One region of the Telluria sp. RT2P19 genome, then DNA from elsewhere that is predicted to be linked to it. Evidence: riboswitches for the same ligand, from Rfam matches in the RefSeq annotation. Region 1 holds a riboswitch; the other holds the start of a gene.

Region 1 (9,042 bases):
TCCATGATCGTCTGGTTGAACGCGTGGCCCATGTGCAGCGTGCCGGTCACGTTCGGCGGCGGCAGCTGGATGCTGAAGGACGGCTTGCCCTCGTCCATGGTGGCGGTGAAGTAACCGCGCTTTTCCCACTCGGCGCGCCAGAACTGTTCAATATCGGCTGGCTCGAAAGACTTGGCTAATTCCATGATGTGGTAAGTGATTTTTTTGGCGAAAGAACCATTATAGGTCACCTTCCATCGCCAGCCTATCCCGGCGGCATCGTTCGAAACCGGTCCTCGCACCGTTCCCGCTCCTGTCCTGAAGCTCCTTTGATTTGCCTCTAGATGCGAACCCGATTGCGCCGAATGTCGGCGGACTGGACGAATCGCGCGCCGCATCCCGATGGTCCAAGCAGCACCTCCGCTTTTTCACGGGGGGATCAGTTTGCCACACCAGGACGTGGCCGGGATCGCCTGGCCGCACGCAATGCCTATTGCATCGAGGAGAAAAACCATGTCACAAGATCCAACCGGGATTGACAACGCCGGCGAAGAGGCGCTGCTCGAAAACGACAGCCAGATGAGCTACGAAGAGGTTTCCGGGCTGACCAATGGCGAACTGGGGCTCGGCGAGCCCTATGCCGCCGCCCCGACCGGCGCCTTGCCCGAAGTGCCGCCGCCGGTGTCGCATCTGCCGCATGCCCCACCCATCCCCATCCCCACATTCCCGCTTCCGCCGATCCCGCTGCCGATCAAGAAGGCGGTCAGCGGCTGCTACGCCGGGGTGCTGGGCGCCTTCCAGGTCGAGTTGCGGGTCGACGTCGACCGCAGCCGTCCCATGAAACGGGTGAGCGGCGACTTCTACCAGACCGTCGGCAAGACCACCTCGTACTTCGGCTCCTTTGTGGTCGACAGCCCCGTGGTCACGGTCTCCAGCGCCAAGGTCGTCGTCAAGGGCAAGGGCCGCTTCACCTTCGCGGCCGGGGCCCCCGTGGTGCAGGTCACCATCCCGCGCGTCAATCTCCTGCAGCCGCAGGCGGCCGCGACCCTGCAATTTCTTACCGTCACCAATTCACCGGGCGCCTTGTATCACTGTCCGTTCTCGTCGCTGCATTTCCGCACGGTGCGGATCGAAACCGACCGGGTGTCCGACCTCGTCGGCCCGGCGTTCGCCAGTTATAACACCGGTTCGCTGCCGTCGGGCGGCAGCGCGCGCAGTCTGAGCGTGGCCAGCGCCTTCGGCGAGGCCGGGATCGGCATGGTCCCGACCGCCGGCAACAACGTCATCGACATCTCGGCGGCGGGTGTGGGCGCCACCTGGAGCAATGCCGAGCTGCACGCCTCGATGCAGACCCATTTCACACTCTGGAACGATGTGCAGCAGTGGTGCGTCTGGCAGTTGGCCGCCCAGCAACACGACTATGGGGATGGACTGTACGGCATCATGTTCGACCAGCAGGGCCGGCAACGCCAGGGTTGCGCCGTATTCCACAAGGGGATCGGCGGCGCCACGGCAGAGCAGCTGCGCCTGCAGCTGTACACCTATGTGCACGAGCTCGGCCACTGCTTCAACCTGCTGCACTCCTGGCAGAAATCGCTGGCGTCGCCGCCCAAGCCGGACCGGCCCGAGTCGCTGTCGTGGATGAACTATCCGTGGAACTACCCGAAAGGCGGTCCGGCCGGCTTCTGGAGCGGTTTCGACTTCCGCTTCGATGACGATGAACTGGTCCACCTGCGCCATGGCTTCCGCAACGATGTCATCATGGGCGGCAACAACTTCATCGTCGGTTCGTCGCTGGGGCGCGAGGTGCTGGCCGATCCGATCTCGGACGAGTCGGGGCTGGTGCTGGCGATCTCGACCCACCAGCGCAGCTTCGCGCTGGGCGAACCGGTCGTGCTTGAACTCGAGCTCAAGGCCACCACCACCCTCGGGCGCCGCGCCCACACCTGGCTGCACCCCGATTTCGGCATGGTCAGGATCGTCATCAGCAAGCCTGGCGGCCAGCTGGTCGCCTACGAGCCAATGATCGACCACCTGGTGGGCGTGCGCGAGACCAAGCTCGGGGTAAACGACGCGGCGCGCGACAGCGCCTATATCGGCTACGGCAAGGGCGGCTTCTATTTCGACCAGCCGGGGCAGTACCGGGTGCGCGCGGCCTATGCGGCGCTCGACGGCTCGCAGGTGTTGTCGGATATCCTGACGATCCGGGTGCGCTATCCGGTCACCGCAGACGAAGACACGCTGGCCGAACTCTTCCTGGGCGACGACCAGGGCGTGCTGCTCTACCTGCAGGGTTCGGACAATCCGTCCCTGCGTTCCGGCAACAACGCTTTCGACGAGGTGATCGACCGCTTCGGCGCGCATCCGATGGCCACCTATGCACGCATGGTCAAGGGCATCAATGCCGGACGGATGTTCAAGACCGTCAACGCGGGCCAGGGCAGGCCGGTGACCGTGCGCGCCGCGAACAAGGAGGAAAGCATCGCCTTGCTCTCGGGCGCTACCGAAACGCACGTGCTCGATCCGGTCTCGCAAGACGAAGTGCGCTACAGCCTTGCCTGCATCCAGAAGGAGAGCGGAGACGACAGTGGCGCGCAAGACACGCTGAGCCAGATCACGACCCGGGTCTTCGGGAGGCCTGACGACGAATGATGCGCCAGGCCTGGATTGCAGTCATGCTGGTGCTGGGATGGTCCGGACAGGCTTGCACAGGGCGCGGCCTGTCCGGCAAGCCCGCATCGACACTCGAAGAGGGGAAGGTCATGACATTACGCGTGAGGCTGGGCGAAGGCTTCCAGAACAATACCGTGAGCGTACGGATCGACGGCGCCCAGGTGTACGGGCGCTCCGGCGTCAGCACCGACTGGACGATCGCGCGCGCCGATGCGGTCGACATCAAGACCGGCGCCGACAGCGTGCAGCTCGAAGTGTCGGTCGATGGCGGGCCGCCCGCGGTGCGCGCCATCGAACCGGCGCGCACGCCGTTCGTCGAGGTGCGCTTCATGAACGGCGAGCTGCAGTTGCATGCGCTGGAACAGGAGCCGCCGATGATGTAACAAACCCCATTGATTTTCTGCCCATCCAAAAACGATTGGGCTATAATCGGCCGATGCTGTGGGAGCCCAGGCTTTCACGGCAGCAAACGCTAGGGGTCCTGCGCGTCGTACAACGGCACGTGGGTGAGAAATACCCTCCGAACCTGATCTGGATAATGCCAGCGAAGGGAAGCAGCCGAATCGATGCAGGTGCGCACACATCCGTGTTCGCCTTGCCGTATCCGGCACCTCCTTTGCTGGCTCCGCAAGCAAGGGAGCCACATGAACGCACCTCTGAAGTCATCCCGGATATTCGACGCCGCCACCGCCACGGTGGACAATGCGGCCGTCAATCCCCTACCCAACTCCCGCAAGGTCTATGTCGAAGGCAGCCGGCCCGATATCCGCGTGCCGATGCGTGCGATCAGCCAGTCGCCCACGCCGGACAGTTTCGGCGGCGAGCCCAATCCGCCCCTGTTCGTCTATGACACCTCCGGCCCGTATACCGAGCCGGCCGCGGCCATCGACATCCGCAGCGGCCTGGCGCCGATGCGCCAGGGCTGGATCGCCGAACGGGGCGATACCGAGCAGCTGGATGGTCCAAGCTCGCGCTATGGCCAGGCGCGGCTGAACGATCCGCAGCTTGCCGCGCTGCGCTTCGACCTGCAGCGCGCGCCGCGCCGCGCCCGCAGCGGCGCCAACGTGAGCCAGATGCACTATGCGCGCCAGGGGATCATTACGCCCGAGATGGAATTCATCGCCCTGCGCGAAAACATGCAGCGCAAGCAATACATCGCTTCGCTGGAGTCCTCGGGCCCGATGGGCCAGCGCGTGGCCGCGCTGCTGGGCCGCCAGCATCCGGGCCAATCCTTCGGCGCCAGCATCCCGGCCGAGATCACGCCCGAATTCGTGCGCTCGGAAGTCGCGCGCGGCCGCGCCGTCATCCCCGCCAACATCAACCACCCGGAGCTCGAGCCGATGATCATCGGCCGCAATTTCCTGGTGAAGGTCAACGCCAATATCGGCAATTCGGCCGTGACCTCGTCGATCGGCGAGGAAGTGGAAAAGATGACCTGGGCCATCCGCTGGGGCGCCGACACGGTGATGGACCTCTCGACCGGCAAGCATATCCACGAGACGCGCGAGTGGATCCTCCGTAACAGCCCGGTGCCGATCGGTACGGTGCCGATCTACCAGGCGCTGGAAAAAGTCAACGGCAAGGCCGAGGACCTGACGTGGGAAATCTTCCGCGACACGCTGATCGAACAGGCCGAGCAGGGCGTGGACTACTTCACCATCCACGCCGGCGTGCTGCTGCGCTATGTGCCGATGACGGCGAATCGCTTGACGGGAATTGTCTCGCGCGGCGGCTCGATCATGGCCAAGTGGTGCCTGGCCCACCACCGCGAATCATTCCTGTATACGCATTTCGAAGACATCTGCGACATCATGAAGGCGTATGACGTCTCGTTCAGCCTGGGCGACGGCCTGCGTCCCGGCTCGATCTACGACGCCAACGATGAAGCCCAGCTGGCCGAACTGAAGACCCTGGGCGAGCTGACCCAGATCGCCTGGAAGCACGATGTACAAACCATCATCGAGGGCCCCGGCCACGTGCCGCTGCACCTGATCAAGGAAAACATGGACTTGCAGCTGGAACAGTGCCACGAGGCGCCGTTCTATACGCTGGGACCGCTCACCACCGACATCGCCCCGGGCTACGACCACATCACCTCGGGTATCGGCGCCGCCAATATCGGCTGGTACGGCACCGCGATGCTGTGCTACGTGACGCCGAAGGAGCACCTGGGCCTGCCCGACAAGAACGACGTCAAGGACGGGATCATCACCTACAAGATCGCCGCGCACGCCGCCGACCTCGCCAAAGGCCATCCGGGCGCCCAGCTGCGCGATAACGCCCTGTCGAAAGCGCGCTTCGAGTTCCGCTGGGAAGACCAGTTCAACCTGGGCCTGGATCCCGACAAGGCGCGCGAATTCCACGACGAGACCCTGCCCAAGGATTCGGCCAAGGTCGCCCACTTCTGCTCGATGTGCGGCCCGCATTTCTGCTCGATGAAGATCACCCAGGAAGTGCGCGAATACGCCGCCGCCAGGGGTGTGCAGGGAGATTCGGCATTGGCCCATGGCATGCAGGAAAAGGCCATCGAATTCGTGAAGAACGGCGCCCAACTGTACCGGGAGGTATGAATGACGCCGATCGAAGTGAACGGGGCGCCGTGCAGGGTGCCGCCGGGCCAGACCCTGTGCGGCCTGCTGGAGCAGCTGGGCTTGACGGGGCAGGGGATGGCGCTCGCGGTCAACCGCGAAGTGGTGCCGCGCCAGCAATGGCTGCACCGGCGCCTGCAGGAAAAGGATCGGGTGGACATCGTGCGCGCCATCGGTGGCGGCTGACAGGAGACAAGACATGAATGCATTGAACGACATGAACGCCAGGCTGGAGAACGACGACGTGCTGACCATCGCCGGCCGCGCCTACCGATCGCGCCTGCTGGTCGGCAGCGGCAAGTACCGCGACCTGGAGCAGACCCGCGAGGCGACCCTGGCCGCGGGCGCCGAGATCATCACGGTGGCGATCCGCCGCGTGAACATCGGGCAGGATCCGAACGCACCGAGCCTGCTGGACGTGCTGCCCCCGAGCGAATTCACCATCCTGCCGAATACGGCCGGCTGCTACAACGCGAAGGACGCGATCTACACGCTGCAGATGGCGCGCGAGCTGCTGGGTGGCCACAAGCTGGTCAAGCTCGAGGTGCTGGGCGACCAGCAGACCCTGTTCCCGCACATGCCCGAGACCCTGGTGGCGGCAAAAGCGCTGGTGAAGGACGGATTCGACGTCATGGTCTACTGCAGCGACGACCCGATCCAGGCCCGCATCCTGCAGGAAATCGGCTGCGTGGCCGTGATGCCGCTGGCGTCGCTGATCGGCTCCGGCATGGGCATCGTCAACCCGTGGAACCTGTCGCTGATCATCGAACAGGCCACGGTGCCGGTGCTGGTCGACGCCGGCGTCGGCACCGCGTCGGACGCCGCCATCGCGATGGAGCTGGGCTGCGACGGGGTGTTGATGAACACCGCGATCGCCGCCGCGGGCGATCCGGTGCGCATGGCGCGCGCCATGAAGCACGCGGTGCTGGCCGGCCGCGACGCCTACCTGGCCGGCCGCATGCCCAAGCGCTTCGCGGCTTCGCCCTCGTCGCCGGTCGAAGGGAAGATCACCGGATGACGGCCTGCGTGCTGGTGTTCGCCGGGCTCGACCCCGGCGGCGGCGCGGGCCTGGCGGCCGATATCCTGGCGATCGCGGCCCAGGGCGCGCACCCGCTGCCGGTGGCGACCACCCTCACCGCCCAGGACAATAACCGCGTCCATGCGGCGAGCCCGGTCGACGCCGCCTGGATCGCGCACCAGGCCGCGCCGCTGCTGGCGGCGTTCGAGGTCAGGGCCGTCAAGCTCGGCATCCCGGGCAGCGCCGCCAACGCGCAAGCGATCGCGGACATCATCCGCGCCCTGCGCGCGCGCCGGCCGACGCTGCCGGTCGTGCTCGACCCGGTGCTGGCCAGCGGCCATGGCGACGCGCTCGGGCAGGGCGATGCCGTCAAGGCGCTGGGCGAACTGCTGGCGCTGGCGACGATCGTCTTGCCCAACCTGCCCGAAAGCGCGGCGCTCGGCGTCGAGGCCAGCCGCCAGATGCTGGTCACCGGCGGCCATGCCGCGGGCGACACCGTCGTCAACCGCTGGCTGGTCGATGGCAGCGAGGCGCGCGCCTGGCATTGGCCGCGCCTGCCGCACGCCTACCATGGCAGCGGCTGCACCCTGGCCGCGGCGCTGGCGGCGCGGCTGGCGCTGGGCGACGCCATGGAAGCGGCGCTCGACGCCGCCCAGACCTATACCCACCACGCGCTGGCGCAGTCGTATGCGCTGGCGCCGGGGCAGCGCATCCCGCGCCGCCTGCTGCAATCAATCAGCTGAAAGGAGTCCGTATGCGCGGCTTGTACCTCGTCACCCCGAACTGGGACGATACCGAACGACTGATCGCCGTCACCGACGCCGCCCTCGGCGCCGGCGCCGCGCTGGTCCAGTACCGCCACAAGGAAGCCGTTCCCGACCTGCGCCATGAGCAGGCGACGGCGCTGCTGGCGCTGTGCCGCCGCCATGGCCGGCCGCTCGTCATCAACGACCACATCGACCTGTGCCAGGCGATCGATGCCGACGGCGTGCACCTGGGGCATACCGACGGCGGCGTTCGCGAAGCCCGCACGCTGTTGGGCAAGGACAAGATCGTCGGCGCCTCGTGCTATGGCGAGCTGGCGCTGGCGCGCGCGGCGGTCGAGGCCGGCGCCAGCTACGTCGCCTTCGGCGGCTTCTATCCGTCGGCGGTCAAGAAGTACACCTTCGTCACGCCGCCCGAGCTGCTGGACCAGGCGCGCGCCGAGTTCAGCGTGCCGATCGTGATCATCGGCGGCATGACCCCGGCCAATGCGGCGCCACTGGTCGCGCGCGGAATCGACCTGGTGGCGGCGATCACCAGCGTGTACGGCGCGCGCGCGCCGGCCGAGGCCGCGCGCGCTTTCGGCGCGCTGTTTACTTCCACCTGAACCTACAATGGGCGCATCGCGATTACTGTCGTCAGCCATGCGCCCATTGCTCCTGTTCGCCCACACCCGCCGCCACCCGTCCGCCATCCTGCTGCTGGTGCAGCTGGTCGGCATGCTCGCCTATCCCTTCATCGAGGGCACGCCGGCCGGCCGGGTAGCCTTCAATGTGTTCGGCATCGTGGTGCTGGCCTTCACCATCCGCATGGTGCGGCGCACGCCGGGCGAGGTGCGGGTGAGCTGGGCGCTGGCGGTGCCGATCATCGGCCTGCTGCTGGCGCAGATCCTGTTCGGCCTTGAGCACTTGCTGGCCTGGTCGTCCGGCCTCGAGGCCCTGTTCTATTTCTACGCGGCGGGCAGCCTGATCGCCTACATGATGGACGACGAGCTGGCCACCACCGACGAACTGTTCGCGGCCGGCGCCACCTTCACCCTGCTGGCGTGGGCGTTCACCCACATGTACGTGCTGCTGCAGGAAGTCCATCCGGGTACCTTCGCGGCCGCCGTCAATGCCGGCGCGCCCCGCACCTGGACCGAGCTGAACTACCTGAGCTTCGCGCTGCTGTCGAGTACCGGCATCGGCGACGTGATTCCGCTGACCGTGCATGCACGCGCGCTGGCCAGCGTCGAGATGTTGATCGGCTTGATGTACCTGGCGGTGGTCGTCGCGCGGCTGATCGCGTTTACCACGCGTAACCGGATCGCGGTGGGGCGGGCGCGCAAGCGCCGCATGGAGGAATGGGAGAGGGACTAGGGGACGCGGGCGCCGAAGCGGTATGCCCAGCGCCTCATTCAATCGCGTTCGGCCTGGTCCGACCAGCGGGCTGCGTCGAAATAATGATTGTCACCCTCGTCCATGTATGTAGTCATGAGCCGCATGCCTGCCCCGGCAAGTAGCCGCCGGTATGCGTTCTCACCAAGCGACAGGGAATGCTGTCCTGTTTGCATGTCTTTCCATTCGCACGGTTGACGCGGCGCGCTGAACAAGAAACGCCCGCCTGGTTTCAGCGCATTTCCAACTTTAGAAATCAGCTTGCCTTGCTCATCTTCTGGCAGCAGGAACATCAGCCCGACTGCCACGACACCGTCGAAGGTCCGACCGAAAAAAGCACTGTCCTGCACGGTCTCACACACTGCACGCGCACCGCCAAGTCGTTGGCGGAATAGGGACACCAGCGTTGGAGACGCATCGATTCCAAACACCGTCAGACCCTCGGCCACGAGCGTTGAGGCAATCGGCACACCCGATCCGCAGCCGAGATCCAGGAGATCCCCGCCTGGAGGCAGACCTTTTGCCCATTGCCTCGCGACATCGCTACCGATGTCGGAACGGGCGGCGGCAAATGCCATGGCCACGTTTTCCCAGCCATCGATCCGATCCTCGGTCAACATCTACTCTTGTCAAATGACGGTGATGC
Region 2 (9,042 bases), on a different contig from region 1:
AGGTCGAGAACGTGACCGAGCGCGTATTGAAAGGGCTCACGCCCGCGATGTCGGGCCGCGAGCGCCATGCGCTGGTCCAGTCGCGCATCAAGGACCTGGTGGCCGAGTGCGAAACCGACAAGTCGACGCGCTGCTCGGTGCCGGCCTTCCACCGCGGCCTGGAGTACTACCGCATCAAGCAGCTGATGATCCGCGACGTGCGCCTGGTGTACGCGCCGTCCGACCGCATCGGCAACTACGGCGGCGACATCGACAACTACGAATGGCCGCGCCATGTCGGCGACTATGCCTTCTATCGCGCCTACGTCGGCAAGGATGGCCGTCCGGCCGACCCGTCGCCCGACAACGTGCCCTACAAATCGAAGGATTTCCTGGTGGTCTCGGCCGAGGGCCTGAAGGATGGTGATCCTATCCTGCTGGCCGGCTACCCGGGCCGCACCAGCCGCTACAAGCTACCGAGCGAGATCCGCTTCGCGCGCGATGTCGACCTGCCGGCCAAGGCCGCGAGCATCACCGCCGACCTGGCGGTGATCGCCGCCGCGACGCAGGGCAATCCGGCCTGGGGTGTAGCGTACGCCAGCGTCGACAAGGGCCTGAACAACGTGCTCAAGAAGACCAGGGGCCTGCTGGACGGCTTCGCGCGCAAGGACATCGCCGCCATCAAGGACGTGCAGGACGCCGAATTCCGCGGCTGGCAGAAGGGGCATGCGGGCGCCAATTCCAGGCTGCTGGCGGAACTCGACGGCGTGATCGCGCAGGACATGGCGCTGCAGCGCCAGGAAGCGGCCTGGCTCGAAGCCACCCACAGCGATCTGCTCAAGAGCGCGCGTACGCTGTACCGCCTGGCGCTGGAGCGCCAGAAGCCGGACGCCCAGCGCGAAAGCGGCTACCAGGAACGCGACCTGTCGTTCATCAAGGCGCGCCTGACCCGCCTGGAGCAATCGTTCGTGCCGCAGGTGGACCAGGCGCGCTACGCCGCCGCGCTGGTGCGCTATGCCCGCATCGATGCCAAGCTGCGTCCGCAGGGCGTGGATGCGCTGTTGCCGGCGCACGACGCGCTCGGCACGCTGTACAAGTCGAGCGAGCTGTCCGACACCGCCAAGCGCCTGGCGTGGATCGGCAAGGAGCCGGACGCCTTCCGCAAGTCGGGCGACCCGTTCATCCAGCTCGCGGTGCGCCTGCACGACGCCGGCATGGCGCTGGAAGAGCGTCGCAACGAGATCGACGGCAACCTGGAACGCGTGATCCCGCAGTACATGTCGGCCGTGATCGCATGGAAGAAGTCGCAGGGCAAGCCAGTCTACCCGGACGCCAACTCGACCTTGCGCGTGACCTTCGGCACCGTGTCGGCGTTCTCGCCGCGCGACGGCCTGGTCAAGGGTCCGTTCACCACGGTCGAGGGCATCCTGGAAAAGGAAACCGGCAAGGATCCGTTCATCGTGCCGGCCCCGCTCAAGGAAGCGATCCAGGCCAGGCGCCATGGCGTGTTCAAGGATGCGGCGCTGGGCACGGTACCGGTCAACTTCCTGTCGAGCGCCGATACCACCGGCGGCAATTCGGGGTCGGCGGTGATGAACAGGAACGGTGAACTGATTGGCCTGAACTTCGATTCGACCTATGAATCGATCACCAAGGACTGGTACTTCGACACCGCCATCACGCGCGCGATCCACGTCGACATCCGTTACATGCTGTGGGTAATGAAGGAAGTCGACCATGCCGACAACCTGCTCGAGGAAATGACGATCAAGTACCCGAAGAAGTAACCGGGACTTCGCAGGTCGGTGCGCCGGACCCCTGAGTTGCACCACACACGTCGTTCCCGCGCAGGCGGGAACGACGTTCTTACGTGAACACTATGAACGAACCCCTCATCCTCGCCGGTCTCACGACCTCGCCGCTGGAACTGATCTCCTTCCTGCTGGCGGCCACCACGGTCATCCTCAATATCCGCCAGGTCCACTGGGCCTGGCTGTTCTCGATCGCCTCGTCCGCGACCTATGCGGTGGTGTTCTACGATGCGCGCCTGTACGGCGACATGGGGCTGCAGTTCGTGTTCGTCGCGGCCTCGATCTGGGGCTGGTACCAGTGGCTGCACGGCAGCGCGGGCGCCAGCGCGACGCCGCTGGCGCCCACCTTCCTCGAAGCGGGCGGCCGCGCCTGGTCGCTGGCGGCCTGGCTGCTGGGCTTCGTGATCCTGTCGACCTTCCTCGACAACTTCACCGACACCGACGTGCCGCATGCCGACGGCTTCCTGACCGCGGGCAGCCTGGTTGGCCAGCTGCTGCTGGCGAAGAAGAAGGTCGAGAACTGGCATGTGTGGATCGCGGTCGACATCCTGTACGTCGGCCTCTACCTGTACAAGGGCCTGGTGCTCACGGCCGTGCTGTACGGCGTGTTCGTGCTGCTGGCGGTCGCCGGCCTGCGCACCTGGACGGCGCTGGCGCGCAGGCAGCCATGAGCGGCGTGCAACGGGTCGCGCTCCTCGGCGCCGAATCGTCCGGCAAGTCGACCCTGGCCGAGGCGCTGGCGCGCCGCTACGGCACGGTGTGGGTGCCCGAGTACCTGCGCGAGTTCGTCGATACCCGGAAACGCGTGCCGCACGAGCAAGACCAGTACGGCATCGCGCTGACCCAGCGCGCGCGCGAGGATGCGGCGGCCCTGGACGCACGCCGCTTCCTGTTCTGCGATACCACGCCGCTGATGACGGCGCTGTACAGCCGCGTGTACTGGGACAGGGTGGATGTGCAACTGGCGGCGCTCGACGCCGGGCATGACTATGCATGGACCTTCGTGACCGCGCCCGATACGCCGTGGGAGCCGGATGGCCTGCAGCGCGAATCGGAGGAGGTACGCCAGCAGGTGCACCGGATGTTGCTCGAGACGCTGGCCGTGCGCGGCATCGGCTACACGCTCCTGGCGGGCGACCTGCCGCAGCGGATGCGGGAAGTCGAGGGGCTGCTCGGCCGGCCGTGACGGCCGGCCGAAAGAGCGACGCCTTCGGCAGGCTGACCGCCAGCGCGCCACGATTGCGGCTGTGGCTTGCCGCGCTCGCGCACGCCGAAGAAGCTCACCACCAGATCGCCCGGGTCGCCGAAGACCTCGACCGAAGCGGCGCCGGTGCGGCGCACCACGTCGTTGCTGCGTAGCGCGCTGGCGTGGGTTGAAGTCCGGATCGGGCGCGTTGAAGCGGCCCCCGGCCGCCATCAGCTTGTCCACCTTGCCGCCATGGACCCGGGGCAGCGCGCCGCCGCCGAGGAAGGCGATGATCGCGACCTGGTCCTTCGCCGCATCCTGCAGCAGCTTGCGCGCCGCCCGCGGCGCGACCTTCTCGGCGACGCCCCGGCTGCGCGTCGGGCCTGGTGCCGCGCATTTCCGAGCCGGCGTCGCAGCTGTTCACCGCGCTGGCCGAGGAAAACACTCCGACCAGTGCATTGCCGGCCCCGGTCGGGCGCGACCTGGTGCTGGTGGCCGAAGTGATCCGCGAGGCGATAACGCTCTTAGAAATCGATCTGCGCCGACAACCTGAACGTGCGCGGCGCCCCCGGCAGCAAATACCCACCCAGCGACTGCGTCACATCGCGCCAGTAGAACTTGTCGAAGGCATTGTCCACCCGCGCGCGGATGATCGTGTTCAGCCCGCCCGCGCGCAGCAGGTAGGACGCGCCGAAGCCGGCCACGTGATACCCCGGCACCTTCACGCGGTTGGCCGGATCGAATACCTTGTTGCCCGAATACTGCCACTGCGCGTCAAGCTTCAGGCCCGCTACGTGCGGCACCGCATACTCGACCCACGCCGTGGTGCGCAGCTCCGGCACATTGGTCACGCGCTTGCCTTCGGTCGCAGCGTCGCCGGTGTCCTTCTGGTCGGTATCGAGCGCCATCAGCGACAGGCTGTAGTTCAGGCTCGGCGTGGCCTTGCCCATCGCCGACAGCTCCACGCCGCGATGGGTCTGCTCACCGGCGCGCACGAAGGTGTTGGCGGCGTTCGTGTATTCGAGGCCCTGGCGGATTTCGAACAGCGCCCCGGACAGCGCCAGCTGCTCGTTCACATTGCGCTTGACGCCGAACTCCAGCTGCTTCGAGCGGCTCGGCGGCAGGGCGGTGTTCTGGTTGGTGGTTTCCATCGGCGCGATGCCGCCATACTGCAGGCCGTGGCTGATCGAGCCGTACACGCGCCAGTCCTGGGCCGGCGCATACACCAGCGCCACGTTCGGCAGCGCGAACGAATCCTTCGTGTGCACCCAGCCGCCCTCGATTTCCTCGAGTGCGTCGAGCTTGAGCTTCACGTAGCGCACGCCGGCGTGCAGCGAGAATTGCGGCGACAATGTCATCACGTCCTGCACGAACAGCGAACGCTCTTCGGTACTGCGGCGCTCCATGACCGGGCCCGTCACGCGCTCGCTCGCTACCGGCGGCACGATGGCGTTGTTGAAGATATTGCTGGAGCCGACGTAGTCGTAGACGTACTCGCCGAAGCTGTCGTGGCGTTCGGCATATGCGCCGCCGACGGTCAGCGCGTGGCCGATCGCGCCGGTGTTGACGCGGCCCTGCAGCATCGCCTGCAGCCCCCACGGCGTCTTGCGCTCGCCCGTGCTCTGGAAGTCGTACACGTCGTAGTCGCCGTTCGAGCAATAACCCGGATAGAAGCCGTCGCCCTCGTTGCTGCAGCCGTAAGGGAAGGCGGTGAAGTCGTCGCGCTTGAACCAGTGCTTGTTGGCGCTGAGGGTCGCGTTCCAGGCATCGCTGATGCGGTACTCGAAGCGCAGCCCCAGATTGCTGCTGTCGGTGTCGACCGGACGGGTCCAGGGCTGGTCGTTGAGCAGGGTCTTGGCCGAGATCCCCGTCGGCAGGACTTCATTGCGGATCAGCTGGTAGCCCGGCGCCGTGACCTGCGCCTTGTGCTGGTGGTCGAGGTCGATCTGGAACAGGGCGTCCGGCGTGATCTGCCAGTCGAAGGCGGCCGAGGCGAACTGGCGCTCGCCGTCGGCGCCGCGCACATACGATTTCAGGTCTTCCGCCGCCGCGTTGATGCGGTAGCCGAAGCGGCGGTCCCCGAAGCGCCCGCCCAGGTCGACCGCCCCATACACAGTGCCGCGCTCGCGCACTTCGACCGTCGCCTGGCGCAGCGGCGCATTGGTCGGGCGCTTGGTGACGAAGTTGATCATCCCGCCTGGCGCGGCGACGCCCGCCTGCAGGCCGGCCAGGCCGCGCAGGACTTCGATGCGTTCCTTGTTCTCGAGCGGGATCTGGGTGTCGCCCGAGATCGCGATCATGTCCTTGCGATAGCTGGTGGCGTTGTCGAGCGCGAAGCCGCGGATCGAGAACTGCTCGGCGTAGCCGATCGCATTGTAGGCGTCGCCGATCGAGGCGTCGTAGCGGGCGGCGTCGGTGGCGCTGCGGATCGACAGGTCTTGCATCTGGCCCTGGCTCATCGAGGTGATCGAGGCCGGGGAGTCGAGCAGCCGCATGTCGGAGAAACCGCCGACGCTGGCGCGGTCGAGGGCGATCCACTTGCTGCCGGTGACGACGACCGATGATACGGGTGGGGGCGCAGCCTGTTGCGCGGATGCCTGCGACGATAGGGAAAACGCCTGCACGATGGCGCAGGCGAGGACGGTGTGCTTCGAAGTGAATGTCATGGTTTGCTCGTGTTCGCGCGCCACACGGCGCGCAGCTTTTATCAAAGCCGGAGCCAACGTGGGGGAAGGGCAAACGAACCGGGGTGCTGCTTTGCGCTTTCCTTCGCTGGCATTATCCAGATCAGGTACGAAGGGTATCTCTCACCCGGAAATGTGTTCCAGGACCCCTAGCGAATGCGCGAGTGTACCACGGCCCAATGTGGCCGTGGTGAATCTGTCAAGACGGCTTGATGCGCGAGGATCAAGCCCTGGCGGTCGATGGCGTTTCGTCCACTACCGGCTGGGCTGCGGCCGGCGTCAGCAGATGGCGCAGCAGCACGCTGCACGCCGCGTCGCCGATCGCGCGCCAGTGCTCGCGGCGCTGGGCCGCGCGCTTGCGGTGCTTGGACGGCATGTCCTGCAGCGGCTTGAGGTAGAACGGCAGCGGGACCAGATAGCTGCGCGCATCCAGTTCGGCGCCGCCCAGGATGCGCCAGAAGCCGTCGTAGGCGTTCTCGAACGCCTTGTCCTGCTCTGCCTCATAGGCCACATGTGCGTTGCCGCGCACCGCGACCACGCGGTCGAAGCCCAGCGCCTGCACCGCGCCCTGGAGGGCGGCGAAGCAGAAGAAGCTCGGCGAATTATTGGGGAACACGCGCTCGAACGCATCGAAGGCGCCGCCGGCGTCGCGCCACAGGCCGGCGTTGCGCGAGATGAAAGGAATGATCGGCGGCTCGACGCCCACCACCGCGCCCTCGACCCAGGTCCAGGACAGGCGGTGCAGGACCGTGCCGTCGACGACCAGCGAGATCGTCAGCTCGCCCTCGGGGTCGATGCGCGGTGCGTGCTCGAGCCGCATGACGAAGCTGCCGCCATCGTCCTCGTGCTGCCACAGCACCAGGCCGCCATGATGCGCGGCCTGGCGCCAGGCCGCGTTGAAGGTGGCTTCCTCGAAGCGGTAATGGGCCAGCACGCAGCGCATGCGTTCGCGTACGCCAAGGCCGCGCGCCAGGTAATCGCGGCCGCTCACATGGCGGAACAGGTCGTCGTCGGGTGCGTTCTCGAGGCGGCGCACGAGCTTGAGGCGGGACAGGGACTGGTGCTCGCGCCAATAGCGCAGCGCGTGCCAGCGTTGGGTCAATCGAGCGAAGATCATCGAGCGCTCCATTCGGCATAAAGGCTTGTCTTGCAAACTACCCGCTGGACGATTGCGGGCCATGGTCAGCGTAATAGCAATAATAATTCCGCTGTGCAATTATGTGCCGAAATGCTAACTCGTGCCCGGACGCAGGGCAAACAGCGCTTGGGAACCAGGGCAGGGGTGGATAGTCATGGTGCGCTCTCTGGACGTATTAACTTATGGTTATTTTTGACATGCATGACAAGACTACCATGTTTGCGGCCGGCCAAGCCCATCATCGTCATTCCGCCGGCGGGCCCGTCCGCGGGCTGGGGTGCCATCGGGCAGTCGCCCGCGCCAGTCGGGCTTGCTCTTGCATCCAGGCCCGTTGTTCCCGCTCCGCTGCTGTATTGCTGAGCAGCGACAACTCTTTCCAAGTGAGTCTTGTCACCGTCGATGTGACTTTCCCTGCAAGAACGCAGGCCAGCGCGGCGCACCCGGACATGCAAGCATCATGGGCGCTGCAATGGGGAGGTCAACGAAGCGCGATGCAGGCAAGCGCGCACAAGTCCAAACCCTCACCATACATTGGCGATGTCAGGTTCACCCGCTTCACCAGGCCACCCGCTTTCGAGCACGCCCGTGCCGTCATCGTACCGGGCAGTGCCATCAATTTCCGGGGCCATGCCCTGCTGCATGGCGGCGGCACTGGCTGGTACTTCCCTGTCGCAGCCTTCAACGAAATTCCGGGATGCATGAATGAAGCGCGATACCGACCATACAGGCAGCAGCCACTGATTCATCCCGTGCAGCACGTACGGGCCGCTACGGCTACCATGGCTCGCTCACGGACACGGGAGATATTCATCATGGTTGAACCGTACAAACTGTTCTATTGGCCAAGCATCCAGGGACGCGGAGAATTCGTCCGCCTGGCGCTCGAAGAGGCGGGCGCCGACTACGTCGACGTGGCGCGCCGCGAAGGGGGCGTCGACCTGTTGATGGCGGCGCTCGAGGTCGAGGAGTACCCGGCGTTCGCGCCGCCGTTCCTGAAATCCGGCGAGTTGGTGATCGGCCAGGTGGCCAATATCCTGCTGTACCTCGGCGAACAGCACGGCCTGGCGCCGCGCACCGACCCGGGCCGCCTGTGGGTGCACCAGCTGCAGCTGACCATCGCCGACCTGGTGACCGAGGCCCATGACACCCATCACCCGATCGCATCAAGCCTGTACTACGAAGACCAGAAGCCCGAGGCGCTGCGCCGTTCGGCCGACTTCATCGAGTCGCGCGTCCCCAAGTTCATGGGCTATTTCGCGCGCCTGCTGTCCAATCCCGAGCCGCGCGTCTACCTCACGGGCGACAAGGTGACCTACGCCGACCTGTCGCTGTTCCAGGTTATCGAGGGCTTGCGCTACGCCTTCCCGAATGCGATGAAGACGATCGAGCAAGAGTATCCCGTGCTCACCGGGCTGCGCGACCGGGTAGCCGCGCGGCCGAATATCGCCGCGTATCTTGCGTCGGAGCGGCGGATTCCGTTCAATGAAGAAGGCATCTTCCGCCGCTATCCGGAACTGGACCAGTAGGCTCAGTCCCAGTGCGGCGCGAAGTCAGGGTTGACCAGGCGGGCGCCATCGTCGAGCGCGTCGATGGCGGCGCTGTCGTCGACGCCTAACACGAGCTTGTGCGCGGCCAGGTTGCCGGCCAGGTTCTCGCGCCTGGTCGATGACGGGATCACGGCGTAGCCCTTGGCCAGCAGCCAGGCCAGCGTCACCTGGGCCGGCGTCGCGCCATGGCGGCGCGCGATCTCGCCGATCAACGGGTCGCGCATCACCTTGCCATAGGCCAGCGGCATGTAGGCGGTGACGTGGATGCCGGCTGCGCGGGCGAAGGCGGCCACGCTGCGGTTTTGCAGGTAGGGATGCAGCTCGACCTGGTTGGTGGCGATGTTCGGCGCCCCGACGGCGCTCACCGCTTCGCGCATCAGCGCCACCGGGAAGTTCGAGATGCCGATCGCGCCGGTCAGGCCGGCCGCGCGCGCGGCCAGCAGGGCCTGCATCGATTCGGCCACCGGTACGGCGCCGCCAGGAGACGGCCAATGGATCAGGGTCAGGTCGACCTGCTCGAGGCGCAGCTTGTGCAGGCTGTCCTTCAGGCTCGCCGCCAGCCTGTCGGCGGCCAGGTGCTCGGTCCAGATCTTGGTGGTCAGGTAGACCTCGCCGCGCGGCACGGCTGACGCGGCCAGCGCCTGGCCGACTTCGGCTTCATTGCCGTAGATCTGGGCGGTGTCGATATGGCGGTAGC

What was found. Region 1 has a riboswitch for thiamine pyrophosphate ahead of thiC (phosphomethylpyrimidine synthase ThiC). Riboswitches for the same ligand answer to the same signal wherever they lie in the genome.
Region 2: it holds a riboswitch for thiamine pyrophosphate, as region 1 does, so the genes downstream of both, AC56KW_RS18145 (TonB-dependent receptor) here and thiC (phosphomethylpyrimidine synthase ThiC) in region 1, are expected to answer to the same signal.

The regions. Positions count from the first base shown of each region.
Region 1 covers NZ_JCASIL010000004.1:266,217-275,258, reverse strand. Annotated here, with positions in the region: gene AC56KW_RS07540 (valine--tRNA ligase) at 1-185, opposite strand, end outside; gene AC56KW_RS07535 (hypothetical protein) at 493-2,631, shown strand; gene AC56KW_RS07530 (hypothetical protein) at 2,628-3,035, shown strand; TPP riboswitch at 3,117-3,222, shown strand; gene thiC (phosphomethylpyrimidine synthase ThiC) at 3,297-5,222, shown strand; gene thiS (sulfur carrier protein ThiS) at 5,223-5,426, shown strand; gene AC56KW_RS07515 (thiazole synthase) at 5,440-6,258, shown strand; gene thiD (bifunctional hydroxymethylpyrimidine kinase/phosphomethylpyrimidine kinase) at 6,255-7,001, shown strand; gene thiE (thiamine phosphate synthase) at 7,013-7,627, shown strand; gene AC56KW_RS07500 (ion channel) at 7,665-8,378, shown strand; gene AC56KW_RS07495 (class I SAM-dependent methyltransferase) at 8,417-9,016, opposite strand.
Region 2 covers NZ_JCASIL010000015.1:40,197-49,238, forward strand. Annotated here, with positions in the region: gene AC56KW_RS18130 (S46 family peptidase) at 1-1,766, shown strand, start outside; gene pnuC (nicotinamide riboside transporter PnuC) at 1,859-2,461, shown strand; gene AC56KW_RS18140 (AAA family ATPase) at 2,458-2,976, shown strand; gene AC56KW_RS18145 (TonB-dependent receptor) at 3,501-5,642, opposite strand; TPP riboswitch at 5,724-5,821, opposite strand; gene AC56KW_RS18150 (DUF535 family protein) at 5,884-6,777, opposite strand; gene AC56KW_RS18155 (hypothetical protein) at 7,320-7,544, opposite strand; gene AC56KW_RS18160 (glutathione S-transferase) at 7,611-8,324, shown strand; gene dkgB (2,5-didehydrogluconate reductase DkgB) at 8,327-9,042, opposite strand, start outside.